DNA from 2 places in the Pseudomonas sp. S34 genome. Region 1 is predicted to be linked to the other one. Evidence: predicted binding sites of a transcription regulator. Region 1 holds the regulator's gene; the other holds the start of a gene.

What was found. The regulator FliA, encoded in region 1, starts transcription of late flagellar genes. The targets are predictions, from matches to a motif close to CTAAAGTTTNNNNNNNNNNNGCCGNTAA.
Region 2: a site for FliA is predicted at 4,737-4,764, ahead of PspS34_RS01595 (methyl-accepting chemotaxis protein). Genes of this name have one in related genera too.

Annotation. Positions count from the first base shown of each region.
Region 1 covers NZ_CP019398.1:1,691,343-1,705,132, reverse strand. The annotation lists gene PspS34_RS07485 (chemotaxis protein CheW) at 1-322, opposite strand, end outside; gene PspS34_RS07480 (CheW domain-containing protein) at 399-1,328, opposite strand; partial or broken gene PspS34_RS28860 (outer membrane lipoprotein carrier protein LolA) at 1,326-1,453, opposite strand; gene PspS34_RS07475 (ParA family protein) at 1,455-2,243, opposite strand; gene motD (flagellar motor protein MotD) at 2,287-3,177, opposite strand; gene PspS34_RS07465 (flagellar motor protein) at 3,190-3,930, opposite strand; gene PspS34_RS07460 (chemotaxis response regulator protein-glutamate methylesterase) at 3,930-5,054, opposite strand; gene PspS34_RS07455 (chemotaxis protein CheA) at 5,103-7,367, opposite strand; gene PspS34_RS07450 (protein phosphatase CheZ) at 7,414-8,202, opposite strand; gene PspS34_RS07445 (chemotaxis response regulator CheY) at 8,224-8,595, opposite strand; gene fliA (RNA polymerase sigma factor FliA) at 8,763-9,503, opposite strand; gene fleN (flagellar synthesis regulator FleN) at 9,500-10,330, opposite strand; gene flhF (flagellar biosynthesis protein FlhF) at 10,447-11,775, opposite strand; gene flhA (flagellar biosynthesis protein FlhA) at 11,787-13,790, opposite strand, start outside.
Region 2 covers NZ_CP019398.1:360,322-366,029, forward strand. The annotation lists gene PspS34_RS01580 (DUF3999 domain-containing protein) at 1-728, shown strand, start outside; gene PspS34_RS01585 (class 1 fructose-bisphosphatase) at 1,035-2,045, shown strand; gene PspS34_RS01590 (DUF924 family protein) at 2,049-2,651, shown strand; gene PspS34_RS01595 (methyl-accepting chemotaxis protein) at 2,769-4,661, opposite strand; gene PspS34_RS01600 (hypothetical protein) at 4,943-5,197, shown strand; gene PspS34_RS01605 (lipocalin family protein) at 5,228-5,708, shown strand, end outside.

The DNA.
Region 1 (13,790 bases):
CCACTTCGGCCACGCTGTCGACCATGATCCCGACCACCTGTTTGTCGGCTTCGATGATGACGATACGGGTGTTGTCGCTGATCTCGGCATTCATCAGGCCGAAGCGCTGGCGGGTGTCGATCACGGTCACGACGTTGCCGCGCAGGTTGATGATGCCCAGCACGTAGCTCGGGGCACCCGGGACCGGGGCGATTTCGGTGTAACGCAAGACTTCCTGGACGCGCATCACGTTGATGCCGTAGGTCTCGTTGTCCAGCTTGAAGGTGACCCATTGCAGGATCGGATCTTCGGAACCTTTTGCCGCCGTTGCCTTGTCATTCATACCCTGCCCCCTCAAGAAACCGCCCTGGCGGTGTGTGTTCTGTGCAACATCATCAGAGTGACGTCGCCTGTTTTGTTTATTTGACTGATGTCGGTCTGTGGCCCGGCTTGCCGCCGGACATGTGCCGGGCTCCGCCGCTGGCGATCAACTCGGCCAGTGAGGCGACATCGAGCAAGGCGCACATGTGTTCTATTACCGTGCCGGCGAGCCATGGCCGCTGACCTCGGTGACTTCTCCATTTGATTTCATTCGGGTTCAGACGCAACGAGCGGCTGACCTGATGCACCGCCAGCCCCCACTCGTAGCCTTGCACCGAAATCACGTATTGCAGGCCTTGCTTGAAATCGTCGCGGTAACGGTCGGGCATGACCCAACGCGCGGTATCGAGCACCTTGAGATTGCCGGCCTGGCTCGGCAGGATGCCCAGGAACCATTCGGGCTGGCCGAACAATGGGGTCAACTCGTGACCGGCCAGGGAGTAAATCGACCCCAGGCACACCAGCGGCACCGCCAGGGTCAAGCCGGCGACATCGAACAGCAGGCATTCGAAGGGTTCGGCAGCCCAGGACGGACGACCGTCGGACTCAACCGGGGGCGGCGTGTTGCTCGGTGGTAGATGCACATCGACGACCGGCGGCACCAGGGTTTGCTGCACTTCGACGACTGCTGGCTGCGCCTCGACAGGTGGTGGCACCAAGGCTTGCAGCAGCGGCGCGATGGTCGAGACCGGCGCCATAACAGGGACCGGAGCTTCGATCACCGGCGCCTTGAACACTGGCGCCACCGATGCCTGCACCGGGACGACCGTCACAGCGGCTGCGGCGTCGCGGGTCTGCTCTTCGAGCACCGCTGCCTGAAACTCGTCCAGCACCGCTTCTGCGGCGATCTCCTCGGCCACTGCCTCTACGGGCAGCGTCAATTCTTCGGTCACTTCCTGCAGCAAGCTGTCCAGGTAGGACTGCAATGCCAGTTGCGGGCGCGAAGTGGTCTTCAATGGCCGGTTCATGAGCACGCACCTGTAGGAGCGGGCATGCTCGCGATGAACCTGAGAGCGCCACGGGGTGTCAGGTTTCCCGCGTCATCGTTGACGACCATCGCGAGCAAGCTCGCTCCTACAGGAATTGGGCTCATGTCACGCCACCTGCGCAACAAGTTGCGCCGCCAGCAGATGCTTGAGCAACGCACGGTAAGCGAGAACGCCACGGCTCTTGCCGTCGAATTGCGAAGGCGTCAGACCGGCGCGGCTGGCATCGCGCAGGCGCGTGTCCACCGGGATATAGCCTTGCCAGATTTCGTCGGGGAATTTGTCGCGCAGCACGCGCAACGTTCCGAGGGACGCCTGGGTGCGACGGTCAAACAGGGTCGGTACGATGGTGAAGGGCAGCGCCTGTTTGCGAGAGCGATTGATCATCGCCAGGGTGTTGACCATGCGCTCAAGGCCTTTGACCGCCAGATGCTCGGTCTGCACCGGGATCACCAGTTGCTGGCTCGCCGCCAAGGCATTGACCATCAGCACGCCGAGCAATGGCGGGCTGTCGATCACGGCGTAATCGAAGTCCTGCCACAGTTGCGCCAGGCTCTTGGCAATCACCAGGCCCAAACCGCTCTGCCCCGGCGACTGGCGCTCAAGGGTGGCCAGTGCGGTGCTGGAGGGCAACAGGGAGATGCGCTCGTCACTGGTCGACAGCAGCAGTTGACCCGGCAGGCCTTGGGGCACGTTGCCCTTGTGCAGGAACAGGTCGTAGCTGCTGTGCTCCAGGGCGTCGGGATCGTAGCCGAAGTAGCTGGTCATGGAGCCGTGGGGGTCGAGATCGACCACGACCACACGCTTGCCCGCCTCCGCCAGTAAACCGGCTAAAGCGATGGAGGAAGTGGTTTTACCGACACCACCCTTTTGATTGGCGACTGCCCAGACTCTCATTCGGATTGTTCCTCCCGGCCGAACGGATCGACCGAGAAATAGCTCAACGTGTTAATGCGGGTGACGGAGAATTGACGGCGTTCTCTCGTACCGGCGACTTGACCGGGGTCGGTGCAGTTTGTGTGCCAGCACGCTTCAAAGCGGCATCCGGTTGCGCATGGGCGGTTCCGGTGCCGGTCAGGCTGCGGCGAACATCGAGGTTGCGCGACACCACCAGCACCACGCGACGGTTGCGGGCGCGGCCTTCGGCGGTGGCGTTGTTGGCCACCGGTTGAAACTCGCCGTAGCCCACCGAAGCCAGGCGACCGGGGTTCACCCCTTGCATCGCCAGCATGCGCACGATGCTCGCCGAGCGTGCCGAGGACAGCTCCCAGTTGGTCGGGTACTGCGCGGTACGGATCGGTTGATCGTCGGTGAAACCTTCGACATGGATCGGGTTGTCGAATGGCTTCAGGATCGCCGCGACCTTGTCGATGATGTTGAACGCGATGTCGCTGGGCATGGCGTCGCCGCTGCCGAACAACAGGCTGGAATTAAGCTCGATCTCGACCCACAACTCATTGCCGCGCACGGTCATCTGGTTGGAGCTGATCAGGTCACCGAACGCCACACTGATGTCGTCGGCGATGCTCTTGAGGGGATCGCTGGTGCCGGAGACGCCGGCATCGACCTGGTCACTGTCCTTGACCAGCGGCTTGGCCGGGGTCACGGTCTTCGGCCGCTCGTCACCGATGGGGATCGGCTTGAGCGAACGGTCGGAGTCGGTAAAGACCCCGATCAATGCCTCGGAAATGACCTTGTACTTGCCTTCGTTGATCGACGAGATGGAGTACATCACCACGAAAAAGGCGAACAGCAAGGTGATGAAGTCGGCATAGGAAACCAGCCAACGTTCATGGTTTACATGCTCTTCATGCTGGCGACGACGTGCCATGAGCTTATTCCCTTAATCCATGAAGCCCTGAAGCTTCAACTCAATGGAGCGAGGGTTTTCACCTTCGGCGATCGACAGGAGCCCTTCCAGCAACATCTCGCGATAACGCGACTGACGTAACGCGATGGATTTGAGTTTGGCGGCAATCGGCAGCAGCACCAGGTTGGCACTGGCCACACCGTAGATAGTGGCGACGAACGCCACGGCAATACCGCTGCCCAGTTGCGATGGATCAGCGAGGTTGCCCATGACATGAATCAGGCCCATGACCGCACCGATGATGCCGATGGTCGGCGCGTAACCGCCCATGCTTTCGAAGACTTTGGCCGCTTCGATGTCGCGGCTTTCCTGGGTGTAGAAGTCCACTTCCAGAATGCTGCGGATGGCTTCCGGCTCGGCGCCATCCACCAGCAGTTGCAGGCCTTTGCGTGCGTAGTTGTCGGGCTCGGCATCGGCGATGCCTTCAAGGCCCAGCAGGCCTTCCTTGCGGGCGGTCAGGCTCCAGTTCACCACGCGGTCGATGCCACCGGCCAGATCGACACGGGGCGGGAACAGGATCCAGGCGAGGATCTGCATGGCGCGCTTGAAGGCACTCATCGGCGATTGCAGTAGCGCGGCGCCAATGGTGCCGCCGAGCACGATCAGCGCTGCCGGGCCGTTGGCCAGGGCGCCGAGGTGACCGCCTTCAAGGTAGTTGCCGCCGATGATCGCGACAAAGGCCATGATGATGCCAATCAGGCTTAGAACATCCATCAGATACAGGCCTCGACCAGGTGCCTGCCAATGTCGTCCAGGCTGTACACCGCGTCGGCGAGCTCGGCTTTGACGATGGCCATCGGCATGCCGTAGATCACGCAACTGGCTTCGTCCTGCGCCCAGATCGAACTGCCGCCCTGCTTGAGCAGGCGCGCGCCTTCGCGACCGTCGGCGCCCATGCCGGTCAGGACCACCGCCAGAACTTTGTCACCGTAGGTCTTGGCTGCCGAACCGAAGGTAATGTCCACGCACGGCTTGTAATTGAGACGTTCGTCACCCGGGAGGATTTTCACCGCGCCGCGGCCGTCGATCATCATCTGCTTGCCACCCGGCGCCAGTAGCGCCAGGCCCGGACGCAGGATATCGCCATCCTCGGCTTCCTTGACGCTGATGCGGCAGAGCTTGTCCAGGCGCTCGGCAAAGGCCTTGGTGAAGGCCGCCGGCATGTGTTGAACCAGCACGATCGGGGCCGGGAAGTTGGCCGGCAATTGGGTCAACACTCGCTGCAGGGCGACCGGGCCGCCGGTGGACGTACCGATGGCCACCAGTTTGAAGGCTTTGCGTTTCGGCGCGGGCGACGACGCAGTGGCCGCATGCGTACGCGCAGGGATCGGTGCCGGACGCACGGGCGCGCTGCTGCCGTAACCGCCGACGCTCGAAGGCGCAGCTGTTGGAGCAGGTGCGGCCACAGGGGCCGGAGCGCTGTAAGTGCTGACGCGACGATTGCTGCGCGAGATGCTCAGGATCTTCTCGCACAACAGTTGCTTGACCTTCTCGGGGTTGCGCGAGATGTCTTCGAAATTCTTCGGCAGGAAGTCCACCGCGCCGGCATCCAGCGCATCGAGGGTGACCCGGGCGCCTTCGTGGGTCAGCGAGGAGAACATCAGGACCGGGGTCGGACAGCGTTGCATGATGTGCCGCACGGCGGTGATGCCGTCCATCATCGGCATCTCGTAGTCCATGGTGATCACATCGGGCTTGAGGGCCAGCGCCTGATCAATCGCCTCTTTGCCGTTGGTCGCCGTGCCGACGACCTGGATATTGGAATCCGCTGAAAGAATTTCCGAGACGCGGCGGCGGAAAAACCCCGAATCGTCCACCACCAGGACTTTGACTGCCATAAACACTCCATTAGATGGAGCGAGGCCAGGCGCCTCGCTCCACCAGAATCAAATACGCCGTGTGGCGTAACGCTTGAGCATGCTCGGAACATCGAGAATCAGCGCGATGCGGCCGTCACCGGTGATGGTGGCGCCGGACATGCCCGGGGTTCCCTGGAGCATTTTGCCCAATGGCTTGATGACTACTTCTTCCTGGCCCACCAGTTGATCGACGACAAAGCCGATCCGCTGCGTGCCCACCGAAAGGATCACCACATGGCCCTCGCGCTGCTCTTCGTGAGCGGCGGAGCTGACCAGCCAGCGTTTGAGATAGAACAATGGCAGCGCCTTGTCCCGCACGATCACCACTTCCTGGCCGTCCACGACGTTGGTGGTCGACAGGTCGAGGTGGAAGATCTCGTTGACGTTCACCAGCGGGAACGCGAACGCCTGGTTACCGAGCATGACCATCAGCGTCGGCATGATCGCCAGGGTCAGCGGCACCTTGATGACGATCTTCGAACCCTGGCCCTTGGCCGAGTAGATGTTGATCGAGCCGTTGAGCTGGGAAATCTTGGTTTTCACCACGTCCATGCCCACGCCACGACCCGATACGTCGGAAATCTCGGTCTTGGTCGAGAAACCCGGGGCGAAGATCAGGTTGTAGCATTCGGTGTCGCTCAGGCGATCGGCGGCATCCTTGTCCATCACACCGCGTTTTACCGCGATGGAACGCAGCACGTTCGGGTCCATGCCCTTGCCGTCGTCGGAGATCGACAGCAGGATGTGGTCGCCTTCCTGCTCCGCCGCCAGGATCACCTTGCCACCCCGGGCCTTGCCCGAGGCTTCACGCTCTTCCGGTGACTCGATGCCGTGGTCAACCGCGTTGCGCACCAAGTGGACCAGCGGGTCGGCCAGGGCCTCGACGAGGTTCTTGTCGAGGTCGGTTTCTTCGCCGACCAGCTCCAGGTTGATCTCTTTCTTGAGCTGGCGGGCCAGGTCGCGAACCAGGCGCGGGAAGCGCCCGAAGACTTTCTTGATCGGTTGCATCCGGGTCTTCATGACCGCGGTTTGCAAGTCGGCGGTGACCACGTCGAGGTTCGACACGGCCTTGGACATGGCTTCGTCGCCGCTGTTGAGGCCCAGGCGGACCAGGCGGTTACGCACCAGCACCAACTCGCCGACCATGTTCATGATCTCGTCCAGACGCGCGGTATCGACACGTACCGTGGTCTCGGCTTCGCTCGCCGGCTTTTCCGCCGGTGGCGCGGCCGGGGCACGGGACGATGCCGGTGCAGCAGTTGCCGGGGCCGGCGCTTCGGCTTTTGGCTCGGGGGCCCTGGCCACCGGTTTCGGCGTAGCTGCCTTGGCGGCAGGTGCCGCAACCGAGGCGTTGGCGCCGGTTGCCGTTCCAACCGTCGCGCCCACTTCAGTGAACTTGCCTTTGCCGTGCAATTCGTCGAGCAGCGCTTCGAACTCGTGATCGGAAATCAGATCGCTGCCGGCCGCCACCGCGCTTGGTGCCGCGGGTGCAGGCACAGAAGCAATGGCCGACTCCAGCGCCTCGACAGCAAAATTACCCTTGCCGTGCAGCTGGTCGAGCAGTGCTTCGAATTCGTCGTCAGTAATATCGGAACTGTCGCCAGTCGCTTTCGGGGCTTCTGGCGCAGCCGGTGCCGGGACCACCGCGTCAACGGCGAACTGGCCTTTACCGTGCAGTTGATCGAGCAACGACTCGAACTCGGCATCGGTGATTTCGTCGCTGCCAGCGGCATTGCCGGCAGGCGCTGGAACAGCCGCCGGGGCCTCGGCCTGGGCCTTGACGGCGTTCAGCGAGTCCAGCAGTTGTTCGAATTCATTGTCGGTGATATCGCCCGACTCGCTTTCAGCCACAGGCGCTTCGACCACAGCGACGACAGGTGCGGCAGCCGCCTCGTCAGCCGATTGCGGCTCGGCCAGACGGGCCAGCGCCGCGAGCAGTTCCGGTGTCGCAGCCGTGATCGGGCTGCGTTCGCGGACTTCGCTGAACATGCTGTTCACCGCGTCCAGCGCTTCGAGAACCACGTCCATCAGTTCCGAGTCGACGCGACGCTCACCCTTGCGCAGGATGTCGAACACGTTCTCGGCGATGTGGCAGCACTCCACCAGCTCGTTGAGCTGGAGGAAGCCGGCGCCCCCTTTTACAGTGTGAAAACCGCGAAAAATTGCATTGAGCAAATCCGCATCATCCGGACGGCTTTCCAGCTCGACCAGTTGCTCGGACAGTTGCTCTAGAATCTCGCCGGCCTCAACCAGGAAATCCTGAAGGATCTCTTCATCGGCGCCGAAGCTCATTAAGGGGGTGCTCCTAAAGGTCTAAAAACCTAAAATGCCTAAAATTCTAAAACCCTAGGCTGGATAGCAAATCGTCCACATCGTCCTGACCGGACACAACGTCTTCTCTTTTATCGGCATGAATCTGCGGACCTTCACCCTGAGAGAGATGTTTTTGTGGATCTTTTTCAGCAAGCATCGCTTCACGGTCATGTTCGATGCCCGCAAAGCGGTCCACCTGACTGGCCATCAGCACGAGCTTGAGCAGGTTGCTTTCAACTTCGGTGACCAACTGGGTCACACGCTTGATCACCTGGCCTGTGAGGTCCTGGTAATCCTGGGCGAGCAGGATGTCGTTCAGGTTGCCCGACACCGCGCGATTGTCCGTGCCGCTGCGCGTCAGGAACCCGTCGACCCGTCGGGCCAGTTCACGAAACTCTTCGGCGCCGACTTCGCGACGCATGAAGCGCCCCCAGTCCGCGCTCAACACCTTGGCTTCATCGGCCAGGCCATTGACCAGCGGCGTGGCACTTTCCACCAGATCCATGGTGCGGTTGGCCGCAGCCTCGGTCAGCTTGACCACATACCCCAGGCGCTCGGTGGCGTCGGTGATCTGCGACACTTCTTCGGCCTGCGGCATGTGCGGGTCAATCTGGAAATTGACGATCGCGCTATGCAGTTCGCGGGTGAGCTTGCCCACTTCCTGATACAGGCCGCGGTCACGGGTCTGGTTGAGCTCATGGATCAATTGCACCGCGTCGCCGAACTTGCCTTTTTCAAGGCTCTCGACCAATTCGAGGGCGTGTTTTTTCAGGGTCGATTCAAAATCGCCCAATGAAGTTTCGTTATTGCCCATAGCTCCCCCGTGGCGCACTCATCAACCGATGCGTTCGAAAATCTTCTCGATTTTTTCTTTCAACGCCTGGGCCGTGAAGGGCTTGACCACATAGCCGTTAACGCCGGCCTGGGCCGCTTCGATGATCTGCTCGCGCTTGGCTTCAGCGGTCACCATCAGCACCGGCAGGTGCTTGAGCTTTTCATCGGCACGCACGTGACGCAGCAGATCGATACCGGTCATGCCAGGCATGTTCCAGTCCGTTACCAGAAAGTCGATGCTTCCGCTGTTGAGCACCGGAATGGCGGTAGTGCCATCGTCGGCCTCGACGGTGTTGGTGAACCCAAGGTCACGCAGCAGGTTCTTGATGATCCGCCGCATCGTTGAGAAGTCATCAACGATGAGGATTTTCATGTTCTTGTCCAATTCGACCTCCAAGCAGTCTTAAACGCGCCCAGCACCTGGACACGCCATTTCAATCAATCCGGCAAAGCACTCAATGACTGTCTGGAGCACAACAGATCGCGACCGGCGCAGTTCAACACCACACCGGCCTCGTTCGCAGTGTCCCCACACTGCCTTCAGCGCGCTCGCCACTCCCCCAAACGCCCCCGCAAACGGGCCGCGCACTGGCTGTGTAACTGGCTGACCCGCGATTCGCTGACCCCCAGGACCTCACCGATTTCCTTGAGATTCAACTCTTCGTCGTAGTACAGCGCCAACACCAGTCGCTCACGCTCCGGCAAATTGGCAATCGCATCCGCCAGCGCAGCCTGGAAGCGTTCATCCTCCAGGTCGCGTGACGGCTCGACATGAGCACTCGCGCCATCCTCGTGCAGCCCTTCGTGTTCGCCGTCCTGCAACAGGTCGTCGAAACTGAACAGCCGGCTGCCCAGGGTGTCGTTCAAAATCCCGTAGTAATCGTCGAGACTCAATTGGAGTTCGGCCGCAACTTCGTGATCTTTAGCGTCACGGCCGGTTTTAGCTTCAATCGAGCGAATGGCATCGCTGACCATGCGCGTATTGCGGTGGACTGAACGTGGCGCCCAGTCCCCCTTGCGCACTTCATCGAGCATGGCGCCGCGGATTCGTATGCCCGCGTACGTCTCGAAACTGGCGCCTTTGCCGGCGTCATATTTGGTCGACACTTCAAGCAGGCCAATCATCCCGGCCTGGATCAGGTCTTCGACCTGGACACTGGCCGGCAAACGCGCCAGCAAGTGGTAGGCAATGCGTTTAACCAGCGGCGCGTAACGCTCGATCAGCTCGTACTGCGCATCACGCGCCGATCTCTTGTAGAGGTTGTAGCCGCTGGCTGTCATAGAACAGGTCCTGCTGTCTGCTGCACGAGGCGCTCGACGAAAAACTCCAGGTGCCCGCGCGGGTTGGCAGGCAGCGGCCAGGTATCAACCTTTTGTGCGATTGCCTTGAACGCCAGCGAGCACTTGGAACGCGGGAAGGCCTCGTAGACGGCGCGCTGCTTCTGCACGGCCTTGCGCACGCTTTCGTCGTAGGGCACCGCGCCGACGTATTGTAAGGCGACGTCGAGGAAGCGATCCGTGACCTTGGTCAACTTGGCGAACAGGTTGCGTCCTTCCTGCGGGCTCTGGGCCATGTTGGCCAGGACGCGGAAGCGGTTCATGCCGTAATCGCGGTTCAGCAACTTGATCAAGGCGTAGGCATCGGTGATCGAGGTCGGCTCGTCGCACACCACCAGCAGCACTTCCTGGGCTGCACGGACGAAACTGACTACCGAGTCACCAATGCCCGCAGCGGTGTCGATCACCAGTACGTCGAGGTTGTCGCCGATATCACTGAAGGCCTGGATCAGGCCGGCGTGTTGCGCGGGGCTCAGATGCACCATGCTCTGAGTGCCGGATGCGGCCGGAACGATACGGATGCCGCCGGGCCCCTGCAGCAATACATCGCGCAGTTCGCAGCGGCCTTCGATCACGTCGGCCAGGGTACGTTTGGGTGTCAGGCCCAGCAGAACGTCGACGTTCGCCAGCCCCAGGTCGGCGTCCAACAGCATGACGCGCCGGCCAAGTTCGGCCAAAGCCAGGGACAAGTTCACTGACACATTAGTTTTCCCGACGCCACCTTTGCCGCCGGTCACCGCGATCACCTGTACGGGATGCATGCTGCCCATGTTATTTCTTTACCTTGTCTTGCATAGACGGAGGCCACATTACTGGCTGCGCGTTCACAAACGGAACAATGCATGGCAGACCATCGATGTAGGTATAAAAACTGTTCATTTTTACCTCAGCCAACCTGCTTGGTCGGGCTGTGGTAGATGTCAGCGAACATGTCAGCCATGGCTTCTTCGCTGGGTTCTTCCTGCATTTGCACACTCACGGCGCGGCTGACCAATTGATGACGGCGCGGCAGATGCAAATCATCCGGGATCCGCGGGCCATCGGTCAGGTAAGCCACCGGCAGTTCATGACTGATGGCAAGGCTCAACACCTCGCCCAGACTAGCCGTTTCATCCAGTTTAGTCAGAATGCAGCCGGCGAGCCCGCAGCGCTTGTAACTGTGATAAGCGGCCGTTAGAACCTGTTTCTGGCTGGTGGTTGCCAGAACCAGATAATTTTTTGAACGGATGCCGCGACCGGCCAGACTTTCGAGCTGCATGCGCAGCGCCGGATCGCTGGCCTGCAGGCCCGCGGTATCGATCAGCACCACGCGTTTGCGCAGCAATGGCTCCAGCGCCTGCACCAAGGACTGGCCAGGGTCGACGTGGGTCACCGACACATTGAGAATGCGCCCCAAGGTCTTGAGCTGCTCCTGGGCACCGATGCGGAAGCTGTCCATGCTCACCAGCGCAATGTTCTGCGCGCCGTACTTGAGCACATAACGGGCAGCCAGCTTGGCCAGGGTGGTGGTCTTGCCCATGCCGGCAGGGCCGACCATGGCGATCACGCCGCCCTCTTCCAGCGGCTCGACCTCCGGAGTAACGATCATGCGCGCCAGGTGCGCCAGCAACATGCGCCAGGCCTGACGAGGCTCTTCGATTTCGGTGATCATTGCCAGCAGGTCGCGCGACAGCGGGCCAGACAGGCCGATACGTTGCAGGCGACGCCAGAGGTTGGCCTGGTCCGGACGGCTGCCTTGCAGCTGATTCCAGGCCAGGGAGCCGAGTTGTACTTCCATGAGTTCGCGCAGGCTGTTGAGCTCGAAACGCATCGAGTCGAACGCACGTGGATCCACGCCACCGGACGCTGGCGCAGCGGCCGGCGCGGGGCGACGGGGTTCGGCGTAGGTCGGTTCGATCAGCGGCTCGGCGGCAGTCAACGGCAATCCGGCGAACAGCTGGCGATTGGTTGCATTGTCGCTCTCGCCATCGCCACGCAGGCTCAATTCGGCCTGGGCGGTGACGATCCGCGACTGAGTCTTGCGCAATTCGTCTTCGAGCTCCATGTTCGGAACCCGCGGCGCCAGCGCCGACAACTTGTAGTCCAGCGCAGCCGTCAGTTCGACCCCCCCGGCGATCCGGCGGTTGCCAATGATGGCGGCATCAGCGCCCAGCTCATCGCGAACCAGCTTCATGGCCTGACGCATATCGGCGGCGAAAAAACGCTTAACTTGCATAAACCACTACCTCAGCCGTTGGGCCCTACTGTCGCAACGATGGTCACTTGCTTGTTGTCAGGGATTTCCTGGTAAGCCAACACATGCAAACCCGGGACTGCGAGCCGGCCAAATCGCGAGAGCATCGCGCGAACCGGACCGGCCACCAGCAGAATCACCGGCTGACCTTGCATCTCCTGACGCTGCGCCGCGTCGATCAACGAACGTTGCAGCTTCTCAGCCATGCTTGGCTCCAGCAGAACGCCCTCTTCAGAGCCTTGTCCTGCCTTTTGCAGACTATTGAGCAATATCTGTTCCAACCTTGGCTCCAGCGTGATAACCGGCAGCTCCGACTCAGTGCCTACAATGCTTTGGACGATTGCGCGGGATACGCCAACCCGCACGGCAGCCACCAGCGCGGCGGTATCTTGACTCTTGGCGGCATTGTTGGCGATCGCCTCGGCAATACTGCGGATATCGCGAACAGGCACTTGTTCGGCCAACAGCGCTTGCAACACCTTGAGCAACTGCGACAGCGAAACCACGCCCGGCACCAGCTCCTCGGCCAGTTTCGGCGAGCTTTTGGCCAGCAATTGCATGAGTTGCTGCACTTCTTCGTGACCGATCAGCTCACTGGAATGCTTGTAGAGTATCTGGTTCAAGTGAGTAGCCACTACTGTACTGGCATCGACCACCGTATAACCGAGGGATTGCGCCTGGGCGCGCTGGCTGATTTCGATCCAGACCGCCTCCAGGCCGAAAGCCGGATCTTTGGCGGTAATGCCATTGAGCGTGCCGTAGACCTGCCCCGGGTTGATCGCCAGCTCGCGATCCGGGTAAATCTCCGCCTCGGCCAGGATCACCCCCATGAGGGTCAGGCGATAGGCACTTGGCGCCAGGTCGAGGTTGTCGCGGATATGCACGGTCGGCATCAGGAAGCCGAGATCCTGGGACAGCTTCTTGCGCACGCCCTTGATTCGCGCCAGCAACTGGCCGCCCTGGTTGCGGTCCACCAGCGGAATCAGGCGATAACCCACCTCCAGGCCGATCATGTCGATCGGCGTCACGTCATCCCAGCCAAGCTCCCTGGTTTCCTGGGCGCGGGCAGGCGACGGCAGCAACTCCTGCTGGCGCTTGACCTCTTGCAGGGCGTGAACCTTGGCGACGTTCTGCTTCTTCCAGAACAGGTAAGCGCCACCGGCCGCCAGGGCCGCCATGCTCAGGAACGAGAAGTGCGGCATGCCGGGCACCAGGCCCATGACCGCCATCAAACCGGCTGCCACCGCCAGCGCCTTGGGCGAGGCGAACATCTGGCGATTGATTTGCTTGCCCATGTCTTCCGAACCGGACGCACGGGTCACCATGATTGCCGCTGCTGTCGATAACAACAGTGATGGCAATTGCGCCACCAAACCGTCACCGATGGTCAGCAGCGCATACACCTTGCCAGCGTCGCCGAAGGTCATGCCGTGCTGGAAGATACCGACCGCCATGCCGCCGATCAGGTTGATGAACAGGATCAACAGACCGGCGATGGCGTCACCGCGGACGAATTTGCTGGCACCGTCCATGGAACCGTAGAACTCGGCTTCCTGGGCCACTTCCGAACGACGGGCCTTGGCCTGGGCCTGATCGATCAGGCCGGCGTTGAGGTCGGCGTCGATCGCCATTTGCTTGCCGGGCATCGCATCGAGGGTGAAACGCGCGCTCACCTCGGAAATCCGCCCCGCGCCCTTGGTCACCACGACGAAGTTGATGATCATCAAAATCGCAAAGACCACGATACCGACCACGTAGTTACCGCCGATCACCACCTCGCCGAAGGCCTGGATCACCTTGCCGGCCGCCGCATGACCGTCCTGACCGTGGAGCATCACCACCCGCGTCGAAGCCACGTTCAGCGCCAGGCGAAGTAACGTTGCCACCAGCAGAATGGTCGGAAACACCGCGAAATCCAGCGGTCGCAGAGCGTAGACGCACACCAGCAGCACGACGATGGACAGGGCAATGTTGAAGGTGAAGAACACGTCCAGCAG
Region 2 (5,708 bases), 1.3 Mb from region 1:
TACTGTGGATCACGCCGCATTCGGCACCGACACTGACTTCGGCGCAACTACAGAGCGCCAGTACCCGCAGCCTGCCGCTGCCGTTGGTCTGGTCCCAAGGGTTGACCGGCAGCAGTGTGAAGGCGGGTGAATACACCTGGCAGTTGCCGATGGGGCTGAATGTCGAGCGGGTGCAGGTCGAGTTGAGCCAGCCCAACAGTCTGGCGCCAGTGCGCCTGGCCGGCCGTCGCGACAGCAGTCTGCCATGGCAGTCGTTGGGCAGCGGTTTGCTCTATCGCCTGGCCCAGAACGGTCAGGATGTGGTGCAAAACGAATTGCAGTTGTCCGGGCAAATCGTCCAGCAATTGAAGCTGACCGTGGACGAACGCGGTGGCGGCCTGGGTGATCGGGCGCCGACGCTGAAGTATGCCGTGCGTGCCACACAACTGGTGTTCCTGGCGCGCGGGCCTGGGCCTTACACGCTGGTCGTGGGGAATTCGACGGCGAAGGCGGCGAACTTGCCGCTGTCGACGCTGATTCCGGATTACAGCCCGGCGAAGCTCGCGACCTTGGGCAGGGCCATTGTGGATGTCGGGGCGGTGGTTTCGAATGCATCGACAGAGAAAACGCTGGCGACGACGGACATCTCCTGGAAGAAGTTCGGCTTGTGGGCGGTGTTGTTGCTCAGTGTCCTGTTCCTGGCGGCGATGGCGTTCAGCTTGCTGCGCAAGCCCTCTGTCAAATCCTGAAGAAGGCTGGCGCTTCGCGCCATTCGCGAGCAAGCCCGCTCCCACACTGGATCTGCTTTGTGGCACAAATGGTGTGTGCACAGCTGGTCCAATGTGGGAGCGGGCTTGCTCGCGAATACGGACTACCGATCACCAAAGATATCGAAATCTGCTATCCATTGGAGCTCCACGCGCGGCCCATTTCCTACTACGCTCATCCCCGCACATGAACTCTCTTTGGCCGATCACGTCTGATAGGAGGAAATGCGCCCCGACTCGCGTTAAACTGCGCGGGTTTTTAGCCCCCCCATTCCACCGGAGCCTTCCATGTCCCGCGTTACCTTGAGTCGCTATTTGATTGAGCAGACCCGCAGCAACAACACTCCTGCCGATCTGCGCTTCCTGATCGAAGTGGTGGCGCGTGCCTGCAAGGAGATCAACCACGCCGTGTCCAAAGGCGCCCTGGGTGGCGTTCTGGGCAGCATGGGCACTGAAAACGTCCAGGGCGAAGTGCAGAAAAAGCTCGACGTGATCTCCAACGAGATCCTGCTCGAAGCCAACGAATGGGGCGGTCACCTGGCCGGCATGGCGTCCGAAGAAATGGACAATGCCTACCAGATCCCGGGCAAATACCCGAAAGGCGCGTACCTGCTGGTATTCGACCCGCTGGACGGTTCGTCGAACATCGACATCAACGCCCCGGTCGGCACCATTTTCTCGGTACTGCGTTGCCCGAACGAATACCTGAGCCAGAACGAGCCCTTGAATGAGAAGGCTTTCCTGCAGCCAGGCACCCAGCAAGTGGCCGCCGGTTACGCGATCTACGGCCCGCAGACCATGCTGATCCTGACCCTGGGCGACGGCGTGAAAGGTTTCACCCTGGACCGTGAGATGGGCAGTTTCGTACTGACCCACGAAAACATCACCATTCCTGAAACCACCCAGGAATTCGCCATCAACGCTTCCAACCAGCGTCACTGGGAAGCACCGGTACAGCGCTACGTCAGCGAATTGCTGGCCGGCGATGAAGGCCCGCTGAAAAAGAACTACAACATGCGCTGGGTTGCCGCGATGGTGGCTGACGTGCACCGCATCCTGACCCGTGGCGGTCTGTTCATGTACCCACGCGACAGCCGCGAGCCGTCGAAGCCGGGCAAACTGCGCCTGATGTACGAAGCCAACCCGATGTCGTTCCTGGTGGAACAGGCAGGCGGCGCGTCCACCGACGGCCACCAGCGCATCCTCGACATCCAGCCGGAAGGCCTGCACCAGCGTGTTGCGGTGTTCCTCGGTTCGAAAGAAGAAGTTGCCCGCGTCACGGCTTACCACAAGGAATAAACCATGACCGCGCCCTGGCAGCCGTTGCTTGATTGGTGGTTCGGAAGTTTCGGGTCAGCGAAGGAAGTGGCGGCGCAGAAGGGCAAGTTGTGGTTTGGCAAGCGCGACAGCCAGGACCTCGAAGCGCGTGAGCGTTTCGGGGGCCAGGCCGAGCAGGCACTGGCCGGCGGATTGACCGAGTGGATGCAATGTCCAGAAGGTTGGCTGGCCCTGGTGCTGTTGCTCGATCAAATCCCGCGAATGATCTTTCGCGATACTCCCAAAGCATTCTCCGGCGATTCCCGCGCACAGAAATTGGTAGCCCAAGGTATTGCGGCGGATTTCGATCGCCAGTTGCAGCCGATTCAGCGGGTGTTCATCTATCTGGTGTTCGAGCACAGCGAAAACCTCGCGGTGCAAAACGAAGGTGTCTCGCGCTATATCGAACTGGTGGCGCAGCAGCCTGAAGGTGACCGAACGCTGTTTGCCGATTACCTGGATTACGCCGAACGGCATCAGAGGGTAATTGCGCAGTTTGGGCGGTTTCCCCATCGCAATGCGGTGTTGGGGCGGGAGTCTACGGCTGAGGAGTTGGCGTTTCTGTCGAAGCCTGGATCAAGCTTCTAGCTCTTCTTTGCGGCTGATTCCGTCTTCGCGAGCAAGCCCGCTCCCACAAGGGATTCGTGAACGACACAGATCCACTGTGGGAGCGGGCTTGCTCGCGAAGAGGCCCGCTACATCACCTCAAATCCTGAAGCTACCAACCAATTGCTTCAACCGCGCCGCCTGCTGCTCTAGATCGGCACACGCACGCAAGGTCGACTGCAGGTTCTCCACACCTTCCTGATTCAGCGTGTTGATTTCGGTGATGTCGACGTTGATCGACTCCACCACGGCGGTCTGTTCCTCGGTCGCGGTGGCCACCGACTGGTTCATGCCATCGATCTCCCCGATGCGCTGGGTCACGCTGCCCAAGCGTTCGCCCGCCTGGTTGGCGATGCCGACGCTGCTTTCGCTCTGGCGCTGGCTGTCGGTCATGATGCCCACCGCTGCCCGGGCACCGACTTGCAGCTCTTCGATCATCGTCTGCACTTGCTGCGCCGAGTCCTGGGTGCGGTGAGCGAGGTTGCGCACCTCATCGGCCACCACGGCAAAACCACGACCGGCCTCGCCGGCACGGGCCGCTTCAATGGCGGCGTTGAGTGCCAGCAAGTTGGTCTGCTGGGAGATGCTGGTGATCACTTCCAGGATCTGCCCGATGTTGACCGTGTTGCTGTTGAGGGTCTCGATGTTGCCGCACGAGTCGCTGATCTTGGCCGACAGTTGCTGCATCGCCGCGATGGTTTTATCCACCACCTGTTGACCGTCTTCGGCCAGGCTGCGGGCATCGCTGGAATGTTGCGAGGCGAGGGCGGCGTTCTGGGCGATTTCCTGGGCGGCGGCACCGAGCTGGTTGATCGCCGCGGCCACGCTGCTGGTGCGCGAGGCTTGCTGGTCGGAGTTGAACATCGACGAGTTCGAGGCGGCGACTACCCGCAGCGCCACTTCGTTGACTTGGCCGGTGGCCGAGGATACTTCGATGATCGAGGTATGGATGCGCTCGACGAAACGGTTGAACGACAGCCCCAGCGCGCCGAATTCGTCGTGGCCGTGAATGGTCAGGCGCTTGGTCAAGTCACCTTCGCCTTCGGCGATGTCATGCATGGCGCGACCCATGGTCAGCAACGGTTGCATCAACAGGCTGATCAGCATGCCCAGCAGGGCGAAGATGATCACCACCGCAATGACCATGGCGATGATCGCCGAGGTGCGGAATTCGCTGAGCATCGAGAACGCGGTTTCCTGGTCGAGTACCAGCGCTACGTACCAGTCCGCCGATGGCACGCCGTTGACGTGGGTGAATGAGATGAACTGGCGCTTGCCGTCGATCTCGATTTCCTTCATGCCCGGGCTGACTTTCGGCGCGCCGTTGGGGTAGGCCTCGGTCAGGTTCTTGAGTACCAGCTTGCTGTCCGGGTGAATCAGGATCTTGCCGTCGGCACCGACGATGAACGCATGGCCGTGACCGCCGAAGTTCAGCGAGTTGATGATCGCGCTGACGCTGGACAGGTCGATGTCGGCGCCGGCGACACCGATCATCTGGCCCAGGTGCTGCACCGGGGTGGCGACTGTGATCACCAGCTTGCCAGAGGAGGCGGCGATGTAGGGTTCGGTGACGATGGTCTGTTGCGCACTATTGGCCGCCTTGTACCAGCCACGGGCGCGCGGATCGTAGTCCGCCGCGCGGTTGCCCGCCGGGACCGAGAACATCACGCCGTCGGCGCCACCGAAGTAACTCAGCTGGAAGTTACCGGTGTAGGCGGGCAGGTCGATGATTCGTTTCAGGCCAGCGGGAGCATTGCCGTCGGCGTTGATCTGTTGGGCCATCGACTGCAGCAATTGCATGCGGCTTTCCAGCCAGGTCTGGATGTTGCTGGTGGTCAGGCTGCCGAGCTCCTGCATCGAGGCTTCGGTACTGTTGCGCAAGGTTTCGCGTTGGCGATAGTCGTTGAACAGGATGAAACAAGCGAATGCGACGGCCACCACGAGGGCGGCAGCCAGCAAAATCTTGTGGCTGAACTTCATGTTTCTGGTCATGGATGAGCTACCGCAGAGGGGCTGTTCTACAAAATGAGGGAGCAAATGCCACTGACGTGGCTTTGCGTTGCATTTATGTCGACTGAACGGCGCCAAAGATTAGGCGAATTCTCTGAAAAACGACGAAATACCCGGTAAACAGGCAAAGTGGCTGATTTTCGGCAAAAGGCAGACGAGTGGCCCGATAAATAGCCTGTCGGGCAGGGAACCTGACAGGGGTTTTCTCTTCTAAGCTTCAGCTTGGCAGCCATGCCAATCCCCTACGCCCCCGGAGTTTCACCATGTCGTTGCGTTCCATCGCCCTGCTTTCATTCTGCGTATTGCTCGCTGCCTGCAGCAAGGTCAATCAGGAAAACTACTCGAAGCTCTCCGCCGGCATGGCCAAGGCCGATGTGGAGACCCTGTTGGGCAAACCCGCCGATTGTTCAGGCGCGCTCGGCATGTCCAGCTGCACCTGGGGCGACAAGAACAGCTTTATCAGCGTGCAGTTCGCCGGTGACAAAGTGCTGATGTTTTCCGGCCAAGGCCTGAAGTAAACCGGGGCGATCGCCCACGGGAGAAAAATAATGAAGCGGTTATTGATCATCCTTTTTGCCGGCCTGGTGTTGGCCGGCTGTGCCACGTCTGGCCAGGACCCATTGGCCCCCAAGACGGTCAATAGCGTCAACCTCAAGCGCTACCAGGGCACCTGGTACGAGCTGGCTCGTATGCCGATGTACTTCCAGCGCGACTGCGCGCAGTCCGAAGCCCATTACACGCTCAAGCCCGACGGCAACCTCGCAGTGCTGAACCGCTGCCTGACGGCACAGTGGCAATGGGAAGAGGTCAAGGGCACGGCTTATCCACAGGTGCCCGGCAAGAGCGACAAGCTGTGGGTCGAGTTCGATACCTGGTTTTCCAGGCTGATCCCGGGTTCGGCGAAGGGCGAATACTGGGTGCTGTACGTCAGCGATGACTACAAGACCGCCATCGTCGGCGACCCGAGTCGCAAGTATCTGTGGCTGTTGTCGCGCACGCCGACCGTGAACGGTGTGGTGCGTGAGGAGT